4 regions of the Streptomyces sp. NPDC048664 genome follow, and region 3 is predicted to be linked to each of the others. Evidence: riboswitches for the same ligand, from Rfam matches in the RefSeq annotation. Region 3 holds a riboswitch; each other region holds the start of a gene.
The links. Region 3 has a riboswitch for thiamine pyrophosphate ahead of thiO (glycine oxidase ThiO). Riboswitches for the same ligand answer to the same signal wherever they lie in the genome.

Region 1: it holds a riboswitch for thiamine pyrophosphate, as region 3 does, so the genes downstream of both, AB0C59_RS21830 (thiamine ABC transporter substrate-binding protein) here and thiO (glycine oxidase ThiO) in region 3, are expected to answer to the same signal.
Region 2: it holds a riboswitch for thiamine pyrophosphate, as region 3 does, so the genes downstream of both, AB0C59_RS32785 (cytosine permease) here and thiO (glycine oxidase ThiO) in region 3, are expected to answer to the same signal.
Region 4: it holds a riboswitch for thiamine pyrophosphate, as region 3 does, so the genes downstream of both, thiC (phosphomethylpyrimidine synthase ThiC) here and thiO (glycine oxidase ThiO) in region 3, are expected to answer to the same signal.

Annotation. Positions count from the first base shown of each region.
Region 1 is NZ_JBEZHK010000020.1:45,299-49,977, reverse strand. It holds gene AB0C59_RS21845 (phosphatidate cytidylyltransferase) at 1-482, shown strand, start outside; gene AB0C59_RS21840 (hypothetical protein) at 392-1,090, opposite strand; gene rlmN (23S rRNA (adenine(2503)-C(2))-methyltransferase RlmN) at 1,209-2,315, shown strand; TPP riboswitch at 2,342-2,449, shown strand; gene AB0C59_RS21830 (thiamine ABC transporter substrate-binding protein) at 2,517-3,593, shown strand; gene AB0C59_RS21825 (iron ABC transporter permease) at 3,659-4,679, shown strand, end outside.
Region 2 is NZ_JBEZHK010000045.1:45,467-50,145, reverse strand. It holds gene cobF (precorrin-6A synthase (deacetylating)) at 1-563, shown strand, start outside; gene AB0C59_RS32795 (thiolase family protein) at 702-1,889, opposite strand; gene AB0C59_RS32790 (WhiB family transcriptional regulator) at 2,020-2,277, shown strand; TPP riboswitch at 2,322-2,415, shown strand; gene AB0C59_RS32785 (cytosine permease) at 2,407-3,825, shown strand; gene thiD (bifunctional hydroxymethylpyrimidine kinase/phosphomethylpyrimidine kinase) at 3,822-4,619, shown strand.
Region 3 is NZ_JBEZHK010000022.1:78,865-83,543, forward strand. It holds gene AB0C59_RS23255 (Rv2175c family DNA-binding protein) at 1-282, opposite strand, end outside; gene AB0C59_RS23260 (FAD-dependent oxidoreductase) at 389-1,657, opposite strand; TPP riboswitch at 1,816-1,928, shown strand; gene thiO (glycine oxidase ThiO) at 1,951-3,132, shown strand; gene thiS (sulfur carrier protein ThiS) at 3,129-3,329, shown strand; gene AB0C59_RS23275 (thiazole synthase) at 3,336-4,130, shown strand; gene pknB (Stk1 family PASTA domain-containing Ser/Thr kinase) at 4,313-4,679, shown strand, end outside.
Region 4 is NZ_JBEZHK010000035.1:8,473-13,151, reverse strand. It holds gene AB0C59_RS29475 (hypothetical protein) at 1-293, shown strand, start outside; gene thiC (phosphomethylpyrimidine synthase ThiC) at 399-2,201, opposite strand; TPP riboswitch at 2,194-2,350, opposite strand; gene AB0C59_RS29465 (YibE/F family protein) at 2,422-3,846, shown strand; gene AB0C59_RS29460 (SsgA family sporulation/cell division regulator) at 3,952-4,389, opposite strand; gene AB0C59_RS29455 (helix-turn-helix domain-containing protein) at 4,489-4,679, opposite strand, start outside.

The DNA.
Region 1 (4,679 bases), on a different contig from region 3:
CGGGCGTGTTCGCGGCCTTCTACGTCCCGTTCCTGGCCACGTTCGTCTCGCTGATGCTGACGGCCGACGACGGCCCGCAGCGCGTGCTGACGTTCCTGCTGCTGACGGTCGTCAGCGACACGGGTGCCTACGCGGTCGGCTGGCGCTTCGGCCGGCACAAGCTGGCCCCGCGCATCAGCCCCGGCAAGACGCGTGAGGGGCTCTTCGGCGCGGTCAGCTTCGCCATGGTGGCGGGCGCGCTGTGCATGCAGTTCCTGATCGACGGCGGCTCCTGGTGGCAGGGCCTGCTGCTGGGCCTCGCGGTCGCGGCCAGCGCCACGCTCGGCGACCTCGGCGAATCCATGATCAAGCGGGACCTCGGCATCAAGGACATGGGCACGCTGCTGCCGGGTCACGGGGGCATCATGGACCGTCTCGACTCGCTGCTGCCCACGGCGCCCGTGGTGTGGCTGCTGCTCGTGATCTTCGTCGGCGCCGGCTGACGGCCTTCTTCACGCGTCCGCCTCAGGCCCGCTCCCACCGGTCGACCGGTGGCAGCGGGCCTGAGCGTTTCCGGGTCCCAGTGGTACATCCGCCGGTACGCGACCCAAGCACCCCAGTCCGGTTCGTACAGGGACGTCGAGACCTGTGCCACCGCCGGGCCGTCCGGCCCGTGGAACAGGCAGCGCAGCCCGCCCGGACGCCACAGACCGCCGACCCGGACCTCGATGGGGCGGGGCGGCCAGTACGGCGTGTGGCCGGTGACGGGGTCGGGCATCCCGCCCGCACGCACCCTGCGCGCGTCGCCCGCGCGGGGCCGTGCCTCCGCCGTCGCGAGAACCGCCTCCGCGGTGTACTCGAGCGACATATGATCCGCATCCCAGACGACCCAAGCCGTCCGGACCGAGGGCACGGGGCGGTCCACGATGGCCAGGACGGCCCGGCGTCCGTCCGGAAGGGCCCGGTACTGCAGGACGGGCGTGCGCTGCCGCCGTCCGTCGCGGCCGAGGGTGAGCCACAGGCCGGTGCGGTCGAACTCCGTCTCCGGCTCATGGAGCAGCCCCTCCGGGACCGGGAGTGACACCACTTCCGCATCACGCCATTCGCTCATGTGTTCGAAAATAGACCATGCCCGGCCCCCGCGGGCGCCCAGCCGCGGATTCACCCGAACGAGGCCGCGCATCCGGCCAGCGAAGCCACCCGATTGGATCTGCGACACTGGTAGCGCCATGCCTAAGCCCGGAGAACTCACATTCGTCGCGCCGCGCGGAGCCAAGAAGCCGCCGCGGCATCTCGCCGACCTCACGCCCGCCGAGCGCAGGGAAGCGGTGGCCGCGGTCGGCGAGAAGCCGTTCCGTGCCAAGCAGCTCTCGCAGCACTACTTCGCCCGGTACGCGCACGACCCGGCGGAGTGGACCGACATCCCCGCCGGCTCCCGGGGCGCGCTTCAGGAGGCGCTGCTCCCCGAGCTGATGACGGTCGTGCGGCATCTGTCGACCGACCAGGACACGACCCGCAAGACGCTGTGGCGGCTGTTCGACGGGACCCTCGTAGAGTCCGTCCTGATGCGCTATCCCGATCGGGTCACCATGTGCATCAGCTCCCAGGCGGGCTGCGGCATGAACTGCCCCTTCTGCGCCACCGGCCAGGCGGGACTCGACCGCAACCTGTCCACCGCCGAGATCGTGCACCAGATCGTGGACGGCATGCGGGCGCTGCGCGACGGCGAGATCCCCGGCGGTCCGGCCCGGCTGTCGAACATCGTCTTCATGGGCATGGGCGAGCCGCTCGCCAACTACAACCGGGTCGTCGGCGCGATCCGTGCCCTCACCGACCCGGCGCCGGACGGGCTCGGGCTGTCCCAGCGCGGTATCACCGTCTCGACCGTCGGACTGGTCCCGGCCATCCACCGCTTCGCCGACGAGGGCTTCAAGTGCCGACTCGCCGTCTCGCTGCACGCGCCGGACGACGAGCTGCGCGACACCCTGGTCCCCGTGAACACCCGCTGGAAGGTGCGCGAGGTCCTGGACGCCGGGTTCGAGTACGTCGAGAGGTCCGGGCGGCGGCTGTCCATCGAGTACGCCCTGATCCGCGACATCAACGACCAGGCCTGGCGCGGCGACCGGCTCGGCCGGCTGCTGCGGGGCAAGCCCGTCCATGTGAACCTGATCCCGCTGAACCCGACGCCCGGCTCAAAGTGGACCGCCTCGCGGCCCGAGGACGAGAAGGCGTTCGTGGAGGCGATCGCCGCCCATGGTGTGCCGGTGACGATCCGGGACACCCGTGGCCAGGAGATCGACGGTGCCTGCGGTCAGCTCGCGGCCACCGAGCGGTAATCTGACTCCCGTCCTATCACATCTTCATATTCCGACAGGGGAGCGCCACAGCGCTGAGAGTGCGGCAGACGGGCCGCAGACCCTCTGAACCTCGCCCAGGTCATTCTGGGTAGGAAGTTCGGTCATCACTCAAGCTGTTGCGCCCTGCCCGGGCATCCCGGGCAGGGCCGCGTCTCTTCCTGGACCCCCAGGAGGAATCCAGTGCACAACAAGACGTTCGTGGCCGTCGCCACCGGGCTCGGCCTGCTCGCGCTGTCCGCGTGCGGCACGTCGTCCGGCGGCCCGTCGGCGGCCGACTCCAGGACCGTGACCCTCGTCAGCCACGACAGCTGGAGCGTCTCCAAGAACGTCCTCGCGGCGTTCGAGAAGCAGTCCGGCTACAAGGTCAAGGTGCTGGAGGACGGCGACGCGGGCCAGGCCGTCAACAAGGCGATCCTCACCAAGGACAACCCGCAGGGCGACGTCTTCTTCGGCGTCGACAACACCCTGCTCTCCCGGGCCCTCGACAACGGGCTGTTCCAGCCGTACGAGGCCAAGGGGCTCGGCCAGGTCGACGCCTCCTTCCGGCTCGACGGGGACAAGCACCGCGTGACCCCGGTCGACCACGGCGACATCTGCGTCAACTACGACAAGAAGTACTTCGCCGACCACAAGCTCGCCCCGCCCGCCTCCTTCGACGACCTGACCAAGCCCGCGTACAGGAACCTCCTCGTCACCGAGAACGCCGCCACCTCCTCGCCCGGCCTCGGCTTCCTGCTCGGCACCGCCGCGCGGTACGGCGACACGGGCTGGCAGCAGTACTGGACCAAGCTCAAGGCCAACGGGGTCAAGGTGGTCGACGGCTGGGAGCAGGCCTACGACCAGGAGTTCTCCGGCTCGGCCGGGGGACGGAAGGCGGGCGGCGACCGGCCGCTCGTCGTGTCGTACGCCTCCTCGCCGCCCGCCGAGGTCGTCTACGCCAAGCCGCGACCGAAGTCCGCCCCGACCGGCGTCGCGCAGGGCACCTGCTTCCGGCAGGTCGAGTTCGCGGGCCTGCTCTCCGGCGCGCACAACCCCAAGGGGGCGAAGGCGTTCCTGGACTTCCTGCTGACCAGGCGGTTCCAGGAGGACATGCCGCTCAACATGTACGTCTACCCGGTGGTCAAGGGCGCCACGGTGCCGCCCGAGTTCACCGAGTACGGTCCCCCGGCCACCCGCCCCGAGACCATGGCCCCGGCCAGGATCGCAGCCCACCGCGACCCCTGGGTCAGGTCGTGGACCTCGCTCGTCCTGAAGTAGAAGGGAAGGCGGCGGTGTCCGAGGCGCGCTCCAAGCGCCGGGGGAGCGCGGCGCGGCTCGGCCTGATGGCCCTGCCCGTCGCGTTCTTCGCGGCCTTCTTCGCCTACCCCGTCGCCGCGATCGTCTCGCGCGGTCTCCACGTCGACGGGGTGTGGCGGTTCGGCCGTGTCGCCGACGTGCTCGCGGGGTCCGACATCCGGCACGTGCTGTGGTTCACGCTCTGGCAGGCCCTCGCCTCCACCGCGCTCACCCTGCTGGTCGCGCTGCCCGGCGCCTACGTCTTCGCGCGGCTGGACTTCCCGGGCAAGGAGGTGCTGCGCGCGGCCGTCACCGTTCCGTTCGTGCTGCCCACGGTCGTCGTCGGCACCGCCTTCCTGGCGCTCGTCGGCCGGGGCGGGCTCCTGGACGACCTGTGGGGCGTACGACTGGACACGACCGTGTGGGCCATCCTGCTCGCCCATGTCTTCTTCAACTACGCCGTCGTCGTCCGCACCGTCGGCGGGCTGTGGGCGCAGCTCGACCCCCGCCAGGAGGACGCGGCCCGCGTCCTGGGCGCCTCCCGTCTCGCGGCCTGGCGGAAGGTGACGCTGCCCGCGCTGGGCCCGTCCCTGGCCGCCGCGGCGCTGATGGTGTTCCTGTTCACCTTCACCTCGTTCGGCGTGGTGCAGATCCTCGGCGGTCCCGCCTTCTCCACGCTGGAGGTCGAGATCTACCGCCAGACCTCCGAGATCTTCGACCTGTCCACGGCCGCCGTGCTGACCCTCGTCCAGTTCGCCGCGGTGGGCGCGATCCTCGCGGTGCACGCCTGGACCGTGCGCCGCCGGGAGAGCGCGCTGGGCCTGGTCGACACCTCCCGCACCGCCGCCCGGCCGCGGGGCGCGGGCCAGTGGGCGCTGCTCGCCTCGGTCCTCGCCACCGTCGCCGTGCTGCTCGTGCTGCCCCTCGCCGTCCTGGTGGAGCGCTCCCTGGACGCGCCCGGGTTCGGCTACTACAGGGCGCTGACGCGGGACGACGGCGGCACCTTCCTCGTCCCCCCGGTGAACGCGGTCGCCGTCTCCCTGCAGTACGCCGTGGCCGCGACGCTGA
Region 2 (4,679 bases), on a different contig from region 3:
GCGACCGGGCCGCGGACGGTGCCGCGTACGCCCCCGCCGTCGGCGACTGGCGGTCCGCGCGCGCCGCGATCTACGAGCGGCTCATCCTCGAGGAGCTGGGCGAGGACGAGCGGGGGGCGTTCCTCGTGTGGGGCGACCCGGCGCTGTACGACAGCACCCTGGGAATCCTGGAGGAGATCCTGGAGCGGGGCGCGGTGACGTTCGCCTACGACGTCGTGCCGGGGATCAGCAGCGTTTCCGCGCTCGCGGCCCGGCATCGCACGGGGCTGAACCGGGTGGGCCGGCCCGTGCAGATCACCACGGGGCGCAGGCTGGCGGAGGGGTTTCCTGACGGTGTCGACGACGTGGTGGTGATGCTCGACGCGCATCAGGCGTTTCGGCGGTACGTGGATCAGGACGTGGACATCTACTGGGGGGCGTACATCGGTACGCCGGACGAGATCCTGGTGTCGGGGCCGCTCGGGGAGACGGCGGAGCGGATCGCGCGGGTGCGGGAGGAGGCGCGGGGGCGCAAGGGGTGGATCATGGATACGTACTTGCTGCGCAGGCGGGGCGGGGAATAGGTGCGGTGGTCCGTGCCGGTGCGTCGTGGGGTTTTGCGCAGTTCCCCCCACCCCTGAACACGTGGCCGACGTGCGGTGGTCCGTGCCGGTGCGTCGTGGGATTTTGCGCAGTTCCCCCCACCCCTGAACACGTAGGGTTCAGGGGTGGGATACCAGTACTGCGGTTCCCTGGCCGACTCCCACGCACATGGTGGCGAGGCCCTTCGTCGCGTTGCCGCGTCGCATCCGGTGCAGGAGTGTGGTCAGGATGCGGGCGCCCGAGCAGCCGAGGGGATGGCCCAGGGCGATGGCGCCGCCGGTCGGGTTGACCAGGTCCGGGTCGATGCCGAGGCGGTCGACGCAGGCGAGGGCCTGGGCGGCGAACGCCTCGTTGAACTCGGCCTCCTGGAGGTCCGCGACGCTCCAGCCCGCGCGGGCCAGGACCTTCTCCGTGGCGGGCACGGGGCCGATGCCCATGACGTCGGGATGGACGCCGGCGGAGGCGCCGGCGACATAGCGGCCGAGGGACTCGAGACCCAGCTCGTCCAGGACCTCCTCGCTGACGAGGAGCAGCCCGGCCGCGCCGTCGTTCATGGGTGAGGCGTTGCCGGCGGTGACCGTGCCGCCCTGGCGGAACACGGGCCGCAGGCGCGCGAGCTTCTCGTACGAGGTGTCCTCGCGTACGCACTCGTCCTCGGTGACGACGACGCCGTCCGGGCGGGTCACCGGCAGGAGTTCGGCGTCGAAGAAGCCGTTCTTGCGGGCCTCGGCCGCGCGCTGGTGGCTGCGCAGCGCGAAGTGGTCCTGGCGTTCGCGCGGGACGCCGTACCGCTCGGCGACCTCCTCGGCGGTCTCGCCCATGGACAGCAGTCCGTGGAGTTCCTTCATCTCCGGGTTGACCAGCCGCCAGCCGAGGCGGGTGTCGAAGGTCTCCATCCGGTGCGGCAGGGCCTCGTCCGGGCGGGGCAGGACGAAGGGGGCGCGGCTCATCGACTCGGAGCCGCCGGCGAGCACGATGTCCGCCTCACCGGCGGCGATGGTGCGCGCGGCCAGGGTGACCGCTTCCAGGCCGGAGGCGCACAGTCGGTTGACCGTGGCGCCCGGCACCGAGTCCGGCAGCCCGGCGAGGAGGGCGGCCATGCGGGCGACGTTGCGGTTGTCCTCACCGGCCTGGTTGGCCGCGCCCCAGTAGACGTCGTCGACGCGGGCCGGGTCGAGGGCGGGCGCGTCGGCCAGCAGGCCCCGGACGACGGTCGCCGCGAGGTCGTCGGGCCGCACCGTGGACAGGGCGCCACGCAGCTTGCCGATCGGGGTGCGGCGGGCGGCCGCGAAATGGACGGTACGCACGATCGGGCTCCTGGGCGCACTCGGCGACTGGTCAGTTGATTAGCACCGCTAGTTTTGGACTATAGACCGCGGTGCGACCGCAGGGAAGATCCCCGGTTTCACCGCAGGCGTCCGGGGGACCCGGGCGCGCATGGAGTGGTTGCGGTATGCGGCATGTGTGGATGAGGACCCTGAGCTGTTCTTCCCGGTGGGTTCCACCGGCCCCGCCGTCACGGAGGTCGCGGAGGCCAAGCGGGTCTGCCACCGGTGCCCGGTGATGGAGGAGTGCCTGACGTGGGCCCTGCGCAGCGGGCAGACGTCGGGTGTGTGGGGCGGCACCGACGAACGGGAGCGTACGAGGCTGCTCCGGTCCACCAGAAGCCTCGCCCAGGTGCGCCGGGCGCCGTAGGCCGCCTGTCGTCGCTCCTGGTGGCTCGGGTTAGTCTTGCCGCCGTACCGGACACGGGGTGCCCCCGCGAGGGCTGAGATCACACCCGTTGAACCTGAACCAGTTCGTACTGGCGGAGGGATGTCATCCATGCCACTGGCGCATGTTTCCGGCGGGCTGCCCGCCGACGGCCCGCGGGCCGTCTTCGACGGCCGGATGCCCTCGGCTCCCGGTGACCTCAGGGTCGAGGGCCACGGCATCGAGCCCGTCCCCGAGAGCAACCGCTACGGCGGCGCGGGACGGCTGTTCACCGTGTGGTTCGCGCCGAACCTGACCATGACCGGTGTGTTCACCGGCACCCTGGGCATCGTGTTCGGGCTGGACTTCACCACCGCGCTCGTCGCCGTGGTCCTGGGCACCGTGGTGGGCGCGGCGCCCCCCGCCTACCTCGGCACCTGGGGAAGCCGCACCGGCGCCGGTCAGCTGCCGCTCGCCCGGCTGGCGTTCGCTCGCGCGGTGGCGCTGCCGGGAGTGCTGCAGTGGCTGTCGTCGGTCGCCTGGGACGCGCTGATCGGGCTGTTCGGCGGGGACGCGCTGGCACGGCTGTGCGGCTGGCCGTTCTGGCTCGGGGTGCTGGTCATGATGCTGGGTCAGGGGGCGCTCGGGGTCCTGGGCTACGAGGCGATCCACCGGATGCAGATCGTCATGACCTTCGTGCTCGCCGCCGCCTTCGCGCTGATCGCGCTGCGGATGCCGGACAGCGCGCACCTGGCCGCCACGGGCAGCGCGCACGGCGCCGACCGGGCGGGCGCGTTCGTGCTGACCAGCACCGTCGCGCTCAGCCTCACCCTGTCCTGGGCGCCGTACGCCAGCGACTTCAGCCGCTATCTGCCCCGCGCCACCTCCCGTGCCCGGATGTTCTGGTGCACGCTGCTCGGCCTCGTCGTGTCCTTCCTCGCCGTCCAGGTCCTCGGCCTGTGGGGCGCCTCCGTGCTCACCGACCAGACGGCGGCGGGCGTCGACCGGCTGCTGGGCGGCGGCGTCCCGGGCGCGCTCGGGTTGCTGGCCGTGGCGCTGGCCGCGCTGTGCAGCAACGCCATGAACGACTACAGCGGCTCCCTGGCCCTGCAGACCGTCGGTGTGCGCGTGCCGCGTCCCGCCGCCGCGGCCCTGGCCGCCGTGCTGGGCTTCCCGCTGGTGCTGTGGATGCACGCGGCCGACACCACCGCCCGCTTCCAGAACGTGCTGCTGTTCGTCGGCTACTGGATCCCCGGGTTCGTGGCGATCGTGGTCGTGGACTGGCTGGTGCGGCGGGGCGCGGTGACGGATCTCGCCGCGGCGACGGCCCGCCCGCGCTCGCCCTGGCCGCCGCTGGTCGCGTTCGTGGGCGCCTTCGCCGCGGCCGTGCCGTTCATGGACACCGGTCTGTACGTCGGTCCGGTCGCGCACGCGCTGCACGGCGCCGACGTCTCCCCCTACGTGGCGTTCCTGGTGGCCCTCGCCGTGTACGCCCCGCTGCGCGTCCGCGAGGACGGGCGCGTGTTGAGCGCCGAGGAGGGGGCCGCATGAGCGCGCCGCCCCGCGTCCTGACGATCGCCGGGTCGGACTCCGGCGGCGGCGCCGGCATCCAGGCCGACCTGAAGACCATGCTGGCGCTCGGCGCCCACGGGATGAGCGTGGTCACCGCCGTGACCGCGCAGAACTCCGTCGGGGTGCAGGGCGCCTGGGAGCTGCCCGTCGAGGCGGTGCGCGCGCAGTACCGCAGTGTGGTGGACGACATCGGCGTGCAGGCCGTGAAGACCGGGATGCTGGCCTCGCCCGCGCTGGTCACCACGGTCGCCGAGCTGCTCGCGGACGCCCGGGTCCCGGTGGTGGTGGACCCGGTGAGCGTGTCCAAGCACGGGGACCGGCTGCTGGCCGACGACGCGCTGGACGCCGTCCGCACCCGGCTGCTGCCCCGTGCCACGGTCACGACGCCGAACCTGGACGAGGTGGCGGAGCTGACCGGCGTCGTGGTGCGCGACGAGGCGGGCATGCGCCGGGCCGCCGAGCGGCTGCTGTCGTACGGCCCCGCGTGGGCGCTGGTGAAGGGCGGGCATCTGCCGGGCGACGCCGTGGACCTGCTGACCGACGGCCGCGAGGAGCACTGGCTGCGTGCCGGGCGGCACGACAACCGTCACACCCACGGCACGGGGTGCACCCTCGCCTCGGCCGTGTCGGTCGGGCTCGCACGCGGACTCACGGTGCCGGACGCGGTCCGCCGGGCCAAGGAGTACGTCACGGGGGCCATCGCCGCCGGCTTCGCGCTGGGCGCCGGGATCGGGCCGGTGGACCACGGCTGGGAGCTCCGTACCCGCGGCTGAGGCGCGGGAGCGCGTGCCCGAGGCGTGTGGGAGCGCTCCGACCTGATGTGATGGAAGGGC
Region 3 (4,679 bases):
CGGGTCGGGGGTGAAGAGCCACTCGATCATCTCTTCGTCCGTGAAGCCGTCGTCCCGCAGGAGCGTCAGGGTGCCGGACAGGCCCTTGACGACCTTGTCCCCGTCGACGAAGGCGGCGGGGACGTGCAGCGCGCGGTTCTCACCTCGGCGTACGGCGATGAGCTGGCCGTCCTTGACCAGCTGCCGCACACGCGTCACCTCGACGCCGAACGCTTCGGCGATGTCGGGGAGGGTGAGCCAGGCGGGGACGAGAGCATCGATCTTTACGTCAATCTCGGTCACAGGATCAAGCCTGCCATCTGGGACCGACAGTCGGAAGCGGGGCACCTGCTCAGGGGGCCCGGTTGCCCCCGCCGGGGGACGCCGTGTCACCCGTCCTCACCCAGGGTCACGAAGGGGAGGTCGCCACGGCGGACTTCAGCGGGCGTGAGGCGTCCGCCAGCAGCTCCCGGTCCATGGGGGTGCCCGCCTCGATCAGCCGGCGGCCCTGGGCCAGGTCGCGGGGGCGCCCCACCGCGAGCAGGGCCACCAGGCGGCCCGCCCGCAGCCAGCACACCGACCAGGCCGCGCTGTCCGGGTCCCCGCGCCACACCGTCGCGTCGGCGGCGGCGTGGTGCCCCACGTACTGGACGAACCGGCCGAACTGCTCCGACCAGAAGTACGGCACCGGGTCGTACGCCACCAGGGCCTCGCCGGCGATGTTCGCGGCCACCGTGCGCGGGCCCTGCAGGGCGTTGTCCCAGTGGTGGACGAGCAGCCGCGCCTCGTAGCGTCCCGACGGGAAGGACGCGCAGTCACCGACCGCGTACACGTCGGGGGCGCTGGTGCGCAGGTGCTCGTCGGCCAGCACCTCGCCGTGGTCGCCGAGCTCGATGCCCGAACCGGCCAGCCAGGCGGTGGCGGGGCGGGCCCCGATGCCCACGACGATCGCGCCCGCCGGGACCCGGGTGCCGTCGTCGAGCACCACCGCGCCGGGCTCGACACGCTCCACGCGCGCGTTCACCCGCAGCTCGGCGCCGCTCTCGGCGTACCAGCCGGTCATGGGCGCGGCCACCTCCTCGGGCAGCGCGCCCGCCAGCGGCCGGTCCGCGGCCTCCACGACGGTCACCGCGCAGCCCGCCTCGCGCGCGGCGGTGGCGAACTCGGCGCCGATCCAACCGGCGCCCACGACGACGATGTCGTGCTGCTCGGCGAGGATCGGCCGCAGCCGCTCCGCGTCGTCCAGGGTGCGCAGCAGGTGCACACCGGGCACGCCCTCGGTGTCCGGGAGCCGGATCGGCTCGGCGCCCGTCGCCAGGACCAGGGCGTCGTAGGGCACGGGCCCGTTCTCGGTGTCCAGCTCGTGGTCGGCCAGGCGCACCCCGAGGACCTCGCAGCCGAGCCTCAGTTCGATGTCGAGGGACTCGAAGTCGACGTCGAAGGCGGATCCCTCGGCCTTGCCGAGCAGCACGGCCTTGGACAGGGGCGGCCTGTCGTAGGGCTGGTGCGGCTCCGCGCCGATCAGCGTCACCCCGCCTCTGAAGCCCTGCTCCCGCAGGGCGACGGCGGTCTGCACCCCCGCCATGCCCGCGCCCGCGATGACGACCCGCCGCGCCCTGTCGCCGCCCGCCGCACCGTCCTGTGCCGCCTCGCCCCGGTCCCGCGTCTGCTCGCTCACCTGATCACCATAGACAACTGACGAAGAGTCAGTCAGGGGGCGTGCTGCGTGACCTGTTGCACAACGCCCCGCCCGCCGCGCGTCCGCGGCCCGCGGACGGCGTGACGCCGGTGGAGGCTCCCTTACCGGCGTCAGGGGCACGGATTAGGGTGGGGACCTAGAGCACTCGCGGGAGCCCGGGGCGTACCGGGCTGAGAGGGAGGCTGGCGGCCTCCGACCGTACGAACCTGATCCGGGTCATGCCGGCGAAGGGAGGGGGCTGGACGCCCATGTCAGCCATGTCAGCCGCACAGATGTCCGCAACCCGTACCCCGGACGTCCTCGTCGTCGGGGGCGGGATCATCGGGCTCGTCACCGCCTGGCGGGCGGCCCTGCGCGGGCTCGCCACCATCGTGGTGGACCCGGAGCCGGGCGGCGGGGCGGCCCGGGTGGCCGCCGGGATGCTCGCCGCCGTCACCGAACTGCACTACGGCGAGCAGACCCTGCTCGGCCTCAACCTGGAGTCCGCGCGCCGCTACCCGGACTTCGCCGCCGAGCTGACCGAGGCCACCGGCCAGGACCTCGGCTACCGCCGGTGCGGCACGCTGGCCGTCGCCCTGGACACCGACGACCGCGCCCATCTGCGGGAGCTGCACGCGCTCCAGCAGCGCTCGGGCCTGGAGTCCCAGTGGCTGACCGGGCGGGAGTGCCGCCGTCTGGAGCCGATGCTCGCGCCGGGTGTACGCGGCGGGCTGCGGGTCGACGGCGACCACCAGATCGATCCGCGCCGGCTGGCCTCGGCCCTGGTCACGGCGTGCGAGCGGGCCGGCGTCGTCCTCCACCGCGCCTGGGCCGAGCGGCTCGAGGTGCGCGGTGGCCGGGCCACCGGGGTGCGCACCGCCGACGGCACCGTCCTCGCGGCCGGTCAGGTCGTGCTGGCGGGAGGCAGCCACAGCGGGCGGCTCGCGGGCGTCCCCGACGAGATCGTGCCGCCCGTGCGCCCGGTGAAGGGGCAGGTGCTGCGGCTGACGGTGCCACGGGCGTACGCGCCGTTCCTGAGCCGCACGGTGCGCGCCGTCGTCCGGGGCAGCCAGGTCTATCTGGTGCCGCGCGAGAACGGTGAGCTGGTCGTCGGGGCCACCACCGAGGAGATGGGCTGGGACACGACGGTCACCGCGGGCGGCGTCTACGAGCTGCTGCGGGACGCGCACGAGCTGGTCCCGGGCCTCACCGAGCTGCCGCTGACCGAGACCCGCGCCGGGCTGCGCCCCGGCTCCCCCGACAACGCCCCGCTGCTCGGCCCCACCGGCCTGGACGGCCTGCTGGTGGCCACCGGGCACCACCGCAACGGCGTACTGCTCACCCCGGTCACCGGCGACGTCATGGCGCACGTCCTGACCACCGGGGAACTTCCCGGGCACGCGCTCCCCTTCACCCCGCGGCGGTTCTGTGCCGCCGCGCCACCGCACACCACGCTCACGGAGCAGCCCGCATGAACATCTCGGTCAACGGCGAGCCCCGCCAGGTGGCTCCCGGCATCGCGCTCGGCACCGTCGTCGCGACCCTCACCGCGGCCCACTCCGGTGTGGCCGCCGCCCTCAACGAGACCGTCGTCCCCCGCGGGCAGTGGCCCTCGACCGCCCTCCGCGAGGGCGACCGGGTCGAGGTCCTCACCGCCGTCCAGGGAGGCTGAGCCACCATGGCCGACGACCCCCTCGTCCTCGCCGGCACGACCTTCTCGTCCCGGCTGATCATGGGCACCGGCGGCGCCCCCAGCCTCGACGTGCTGGAGCGGGCCCTGGTGGCGTCCGGCACCGAGCTGACCACGGTCGCGATGCGGCGCGTGGACGCCACGGTGCACGGCTCGGTCCTGTCCGTGCTGGACAGGCTGGGCATCAGGGTGCTGCCCAACACGGCGGGCTGCTTCACCGCCGGCGAGGCCGTGCTCACCGCCCGCCTCGCGCGCGAGGCGCTCGGCACGGACCTCGTCAAGCTGGAGGTCATCGCGGACGAGCGGACCCTGCTGCCCGACCCGATCGAGGTGCTGGAGGCGGCCGAGACACTGGTGGACGACGGGTTCACCGTGCTGCCGTACACCAACGACGACCCGGTCCTCGCCCGGAAGCTGGAGGACGTCGGCTGCGCGGCGATCATGCCGCTCGGTTCCCCGATCGGCTCCGGGCTCGGCATCCGCAATCCGCACAACTTCCAGTTGATCGTGGAGCACGCGCGCGTGCCGGTCATCCTGGACGCGGGCGCGGGCACGGCGTCGGACGCGGCCCTGGCGATGGAGCTGGGCTGCGCCGGTGTGATGCTCGCCTCGGCGGTGACCCGGGCGCAGGAGCCGGTGCTCATGGCGGAGGCGATGCGGCACGCGGTGGAGGCGGGACGGCTCGCCCGGCGGGCCGGGCGCATCCCGCGCCGGCACTTCGCCGAGGCCTCGTCGCCGACCGAGGGCATCGCCCGGCTGGACCCGGAACGGCCCGCCTTCTGAGGCCGCCGGACCCGGGCGCTGCCGCCGGCGCCGGAGCGGCGGCGCTCCGCGGGCCTCGTCTACCCCGCCCCGCGGCTCATGAACACCTGTGCGGACGCGGTGTGCGTCACAGGACAGCTTCAGTCCGCTCCGCTGGAGCAGTATCGGACGGGCCTGTCGGCGTCCCCTCGTAGACTCGCAGGGTGGACACGACCCTCAAGGACCCTCTCGTCGGGCAAGTGCTCGACGGCCGCTACCGCGTCGATGCGCGTATCGCCGTCGGTGGGATGGCCACGGTCTACCAGGCCGTGGACACCCGCCTCGACCGCGTCCTGGCGCTCAAGGTGATGCACCCGGCGCTGGCCGCCGACGGCACGTTCGTCAACCGCTTCATACGCGAGGCCAAGTCGGTCGCCCGCCTGGCCCACCCCAACGTGGTGCAGGTCTTCGACCAGGGCACCGACGGGTCGTACGTGTATCTCGCCATGGAGTACGTCGCCGGGTGCACCCTGCGCGACGTGCTGCGCGAGCGCGGGGCGCTCCAGCCGCGCGCCGCCCTGGACATCCTGG
Region 4 (4,679 bases), on a different contig from region 3:
GTGCCAGGGAGGCGCTGGTGGCGGAGACGGCCCTGGCCAGAGAGGCCTGGCACAAGGCTCTTCTGGAACGGGGCATCCTGCCGTTCCTGCGGGAGGCACTGGCCGAGCCGGGCACGACCGCGATGAGCCGTACGCCGCCGGGGACGACGCCCCACCGTATGCCGAACCTCGGCTACGGACGCCCGGGGTTCACCAGCCCCGAGAGCGGCTCCGGCACAAGCACACGCCCCAGTTACACCAGCCCCGACTTCACCAGCCCGGATTTCGGAGGCCCCGACCACCGACCGGAGTAGAGGCGGCGGTCAAGGGGCCTCGGGCGAGCGCGGGGCGCGGCCCCGGGAAGGCTGTTCCTGCCGTCCCCGGCGCGGCGCCCCTGACCGGCCCGCCGGCGCGAGGAGTCAGTCGGCGAGGGGGAGGTAGACCCGGTTGCCGTGCTCCGCGAACTCCTCGGACTTGGCCTTCATCCCCTGGAGGGCGGCCTCGTCGTATTCCGGTTCGGGCGCCCCCTGGCCGTACTTCTCGGCGATGCTCCGACTGATCTTCATCGAGCAGAACTTCGGCCCGCACATCGAGCAGAAGTGGGCGGTCTTGGCGGGCTCCGCCGGAAGCGTCTCGTCGTGGAAGGCACGAGCCGTGTCCGGATCGAGGGCCAGGTTGAACTGGTCCTCCCAGCGGAACTCGAAGCGCGCGTCGGACAGGGCGTCGTCCCACTCCTGTGCGCCGGGGTGCCCCTTGGCCAGGTCGGCCGCGTGAGCGGCGATCTTGTAGGTGATGACCCCGGTCTTGACGTCATCGCGGTTGGGCAGGCCCAGATGCTCCTTGGGCGTGACGTAGCAGAGCATGGCCGTGCCCCACCAGGCGATCATCGCGGCGCCGATGCCCGAGGTGATGTGGTCGTACGCCGGCGCGACGTCCGTCGTCAGCGGCCCGAGGGTGTAGAACGGCGCCTCGTCGCAGATCTCCTGCTGAAGGTCGATGTTCTCCTTGATCTTGTGCATCGGGACATGGCCCGGACCCTCGATCATGGTCTGCACGCCGAAGCGCTTCGCGACCCGGTTGAGTTCTCCGAGGGTGCGCAGCTCCGCGAACTGCGCCTCGTCGTTGGCGTCCGCGATCGAGCCCGGCCGCAGGCCGTCGCCCAGCGAGTACGTGACGTCGTAGGCCGCCAGGATCTCGCACAGCTCCTCGAAGTTCTCGTACAGGAACGACTCCTCGTGGTGCGCCAGACACCACGCCGCCATGATCGAGCCGCCTCGCGACACGATGCCGGTCTTCCGGCCCGCGGTGAGCGGCACGAACGGCAGTCGCACTCCGGCGTGCACCGTCATGTAGTCGACGCCCTGCTCGGCCTGCTCGATGACCGTGTCCTTGTAGATCTCCCAGGACAGTTCCTCGGCCTTCCCGTCGACCTTCTCCAGGGCCTGGTAGAGCGGCACCGTGCCGATGGGCACGGGGGAGTTGCGCAGCACCCACTCCCGGGTGGTGTGGATGTTGCGGCCGGTGGACAGATCCATGACCGTGTCGGCCCCCCAGCGGGTGGCCCAGGTCATCTTCTCGACCTCCTCCTCGATGGAGGAGGTCACCGCGGAGTTGCCGATGTTGGCGTTGACCTTCACCAGGAACCGCTTGCCGATGATCATCGGCTCGATCTCCGGGTGGTTGACGTTGGCCGGCAGAACCGCCCTGCCCGCCGCTATCTCCTCGCGCACGACCTCGGGCGCCACGTTCTCGCGGACCGCCACGAACTCCATCTCTGGCGTGATCTCACCGCGCCGCGCATACGCGAGCTGGGTGACGGGCGCCCCGGTGCGAGCGCGGCGCGGCTGACGCGGGCGCCCGGGGAACACCGCGTCGAGATTGCGCAGTCCACCGCGCGGCGAGGTGTGTTTGAGTCCGTCGTCCTCGGGGCGGGCAGGACGTCCCGCGTACTCCTCGGTGTCGCCCCGGGCGATGATCCAGTTCTCCCGCAGCGGCGCCAGTCCTCGGCGGACGTCCGTCGCGACCAGCGGATCGGTGTACGGGCCGGAGGTGTCGTACAGCGTGACCGACTGCCCGTTGGTGAGGTGCACTCGGCGGATGGGCACGCGCAGATCGGGGCGCGAGCCCCCGGCATACGCCTTGTGCCAGCCGATGGCCCCGTCGTCCACCGGGGACTGTGCGTCCTGGTGGAGGGCAGGCGTGCGTGCATCCTTGTTGGTCATGAGACCTACTCCCTACGCCGGCATTACCCGGTAACAGGTTCAGCGGTCGACGCAGCGGTGTCCGCCGGCGATGTTCCACGTGAAACATCGCCGTATGCGGAGGTCAGCGCCCTCTCAGCCCGGTGCTCCGAGCTCCCGCGTGTGCAAAGGTTCTCTCACGCTAGCGTCTCTTTACGGAGGCTGACCAGTAGGCCTTGGGCCTTCTTGCGATGATGCGTCGGTGACCAGGACCCAGCCCCCGCCCTTCTCCCCCTCCTCCGAGCCGTCCAGCCACCATGGCCGCGGCGTCGGCGACGGGCACGGTCACTCCCACAGTCACGCTCACGGCCCGGCCGCTCCTGTCTCCCGGCAGCTGCGCAAGGTCATCGCCGCGATCCTCATACCGTTCACCGCGGCGGTCGTGGCCGGTCTCGTGGTGCTGTGGCCCGGAGGCGTGCCGTCGCACCAGCGCAGTGGTCTCGGTTTCGACCGGCAGACGCAACAGGCGACGGTCACCCGGGTCGTGGAGGTGGACTGCGCGTCGGTGAACGCCTCGGGGGGCGGCACCCCGATCGGGGACACCTCCACCGGCGGCGGAACCTCCGGACCGCAGAAGGCGGGTGGCACCTGCAAGAAGGCGACGGTCAGGGTCGACACCGGCAAGGACAAGGGCCGTACCTTCACGGAGATCGTCCAGCCGGACCAGTCACGGCAGTTGAGGCAGGGCGAGAAGGTGGTGGCCGCGTACGAGCCCTCCGCGCCCCGGGAACTGCAGTACTCGGTCACCGATGTGAACCGGACGTTCCCCATGGCACTGCTCGCCGGGATCTTCGCCGTCGCCGTGGTGATCGTGGGGCGCCTGCGCGGTGTCATGGCGCTCGTCGCCCTGGCCGTGAGCTTTCTGCTCCTCAGCCTCTTCATCCTGCCGGCGATCCTCCAAGGATCGAACCCGCTGCTCGTGGCCGTGGTCGGATCGAGCGCCATCATGCTGATCGCCCTCTACATGTGCCACGGGCTCTCGGCACGCACCTCGGTCGCGGTGCTGGGCACCCTCGTCTCCCTTTCCCTCATCGGTCTGCTGGGCTCCGAGTTCATCGACTGGGCCGCACTGACCGGGAACACGGACGACAGCACCGGGCTGATCCATGGCCTGTTCCCGCACATCGACATGAGCGGCCTGCTGCTCGCGGGAGTCATCATCGGTTCGCTGGGCGTGCTCGACGACGTGACCGTGACCCAGACATCGGCGGTCTGGGAGCTGCACGAGGCCAACCCGTCCCTGGGCTGGCGCGAGCTGTACCGAGCGGGCATCCGTATCGGCCGCGATCACATCGCGTCGGTCGTCAACACGCTCGTCCTGGCGTACGCGGGTGCCGCACTGCCCCTGCTGCTTCTCTTCTCGATCGCGCAGAGCGGCGTGAGCACGGTCGCCACCAGCGAGCTGGTGGCCGAGGAGATCGTCCGCACGCTCGTGGGGTCGATCGGGCTCGTGGCCTCCGTTCCGGTCACCACCGTGCTCGCGGCCCTGGTGGTCTCCGCCGACCGCCCGGCGAGGACCGCCGCCGCGGACGGCACCACCGGCACCCCCCGAAGCGGCCCCGGACCTGCCGGCCCCGTGCCCCTGCCGACGGCCCGCACGGGGCGGGGCCGACGCCGTAAGCGCTGAGCGCCACAGGCCGCCCGCGCCGCTCCGAGAGCGAGCGAAGAACCGTTACGGCACCAGATCCGCGTCGCTCCCGTACAGGAGCCCGTCACCGCGCCTCACAGGGCTTCACCCGGCGCTCTGCTCTTCCGCCAGGATCCGGTCGAGGGCCTCGTCCAGATGCGTGTCGAAGTCGGCGAGGGAACCCTCCTGCCCAAGCGGCACCAGCTTGTCCGTACGGTCGAGGAACGCCACCAGCGGCACCGCCCCGGACTTGAACAGTGCCCGGTCCGCGCCCACCTGGAGCCGGATCAGCACATCGCCGAACGTGTCCGGTTCGGCCGGCGCGATGTGCACATCGCCCTCGCCGCAGGGCCTGCCGACCCCGTCAACCAGCAGCTCGCGTCCGAACGCCCAGGTCACGGGGGCGTCGCCGGGCAGATGGAAAGTCAGCCGTACGGCATACGGATCACAGGTCTCGTAGCGCAGCTCCACCGGAATGCGGAACGAGAGCTCCTCCGACACGAGAAAACTCATCATGACCTCTGCCTGCACCGACTCGCGCATCGCCTACCCCGTCAGTAGCCGTCGACTGGCCAGGATTGATCCCCTGACACCTGTTGGAAGTTTGCTGAACGTGCATGGCAGATCACAAGGAGTGAGTTTTCAGATGCTGATAGAGAGAGTGAGTGTCCCTAGCAGCTTTCCGATCTCCGCCTGGAGCCGACGGACCGCGGGCATCAGCCGGTCCGCCTGATGGGCCGGCAGCGAGAAGGCCACCGTGGCGGCCGTCGCCCCGACGGTGATGGGCACGGCCGCGCAGACCGCCCCGAGCGCGTACTCCTGACGCTCGACGA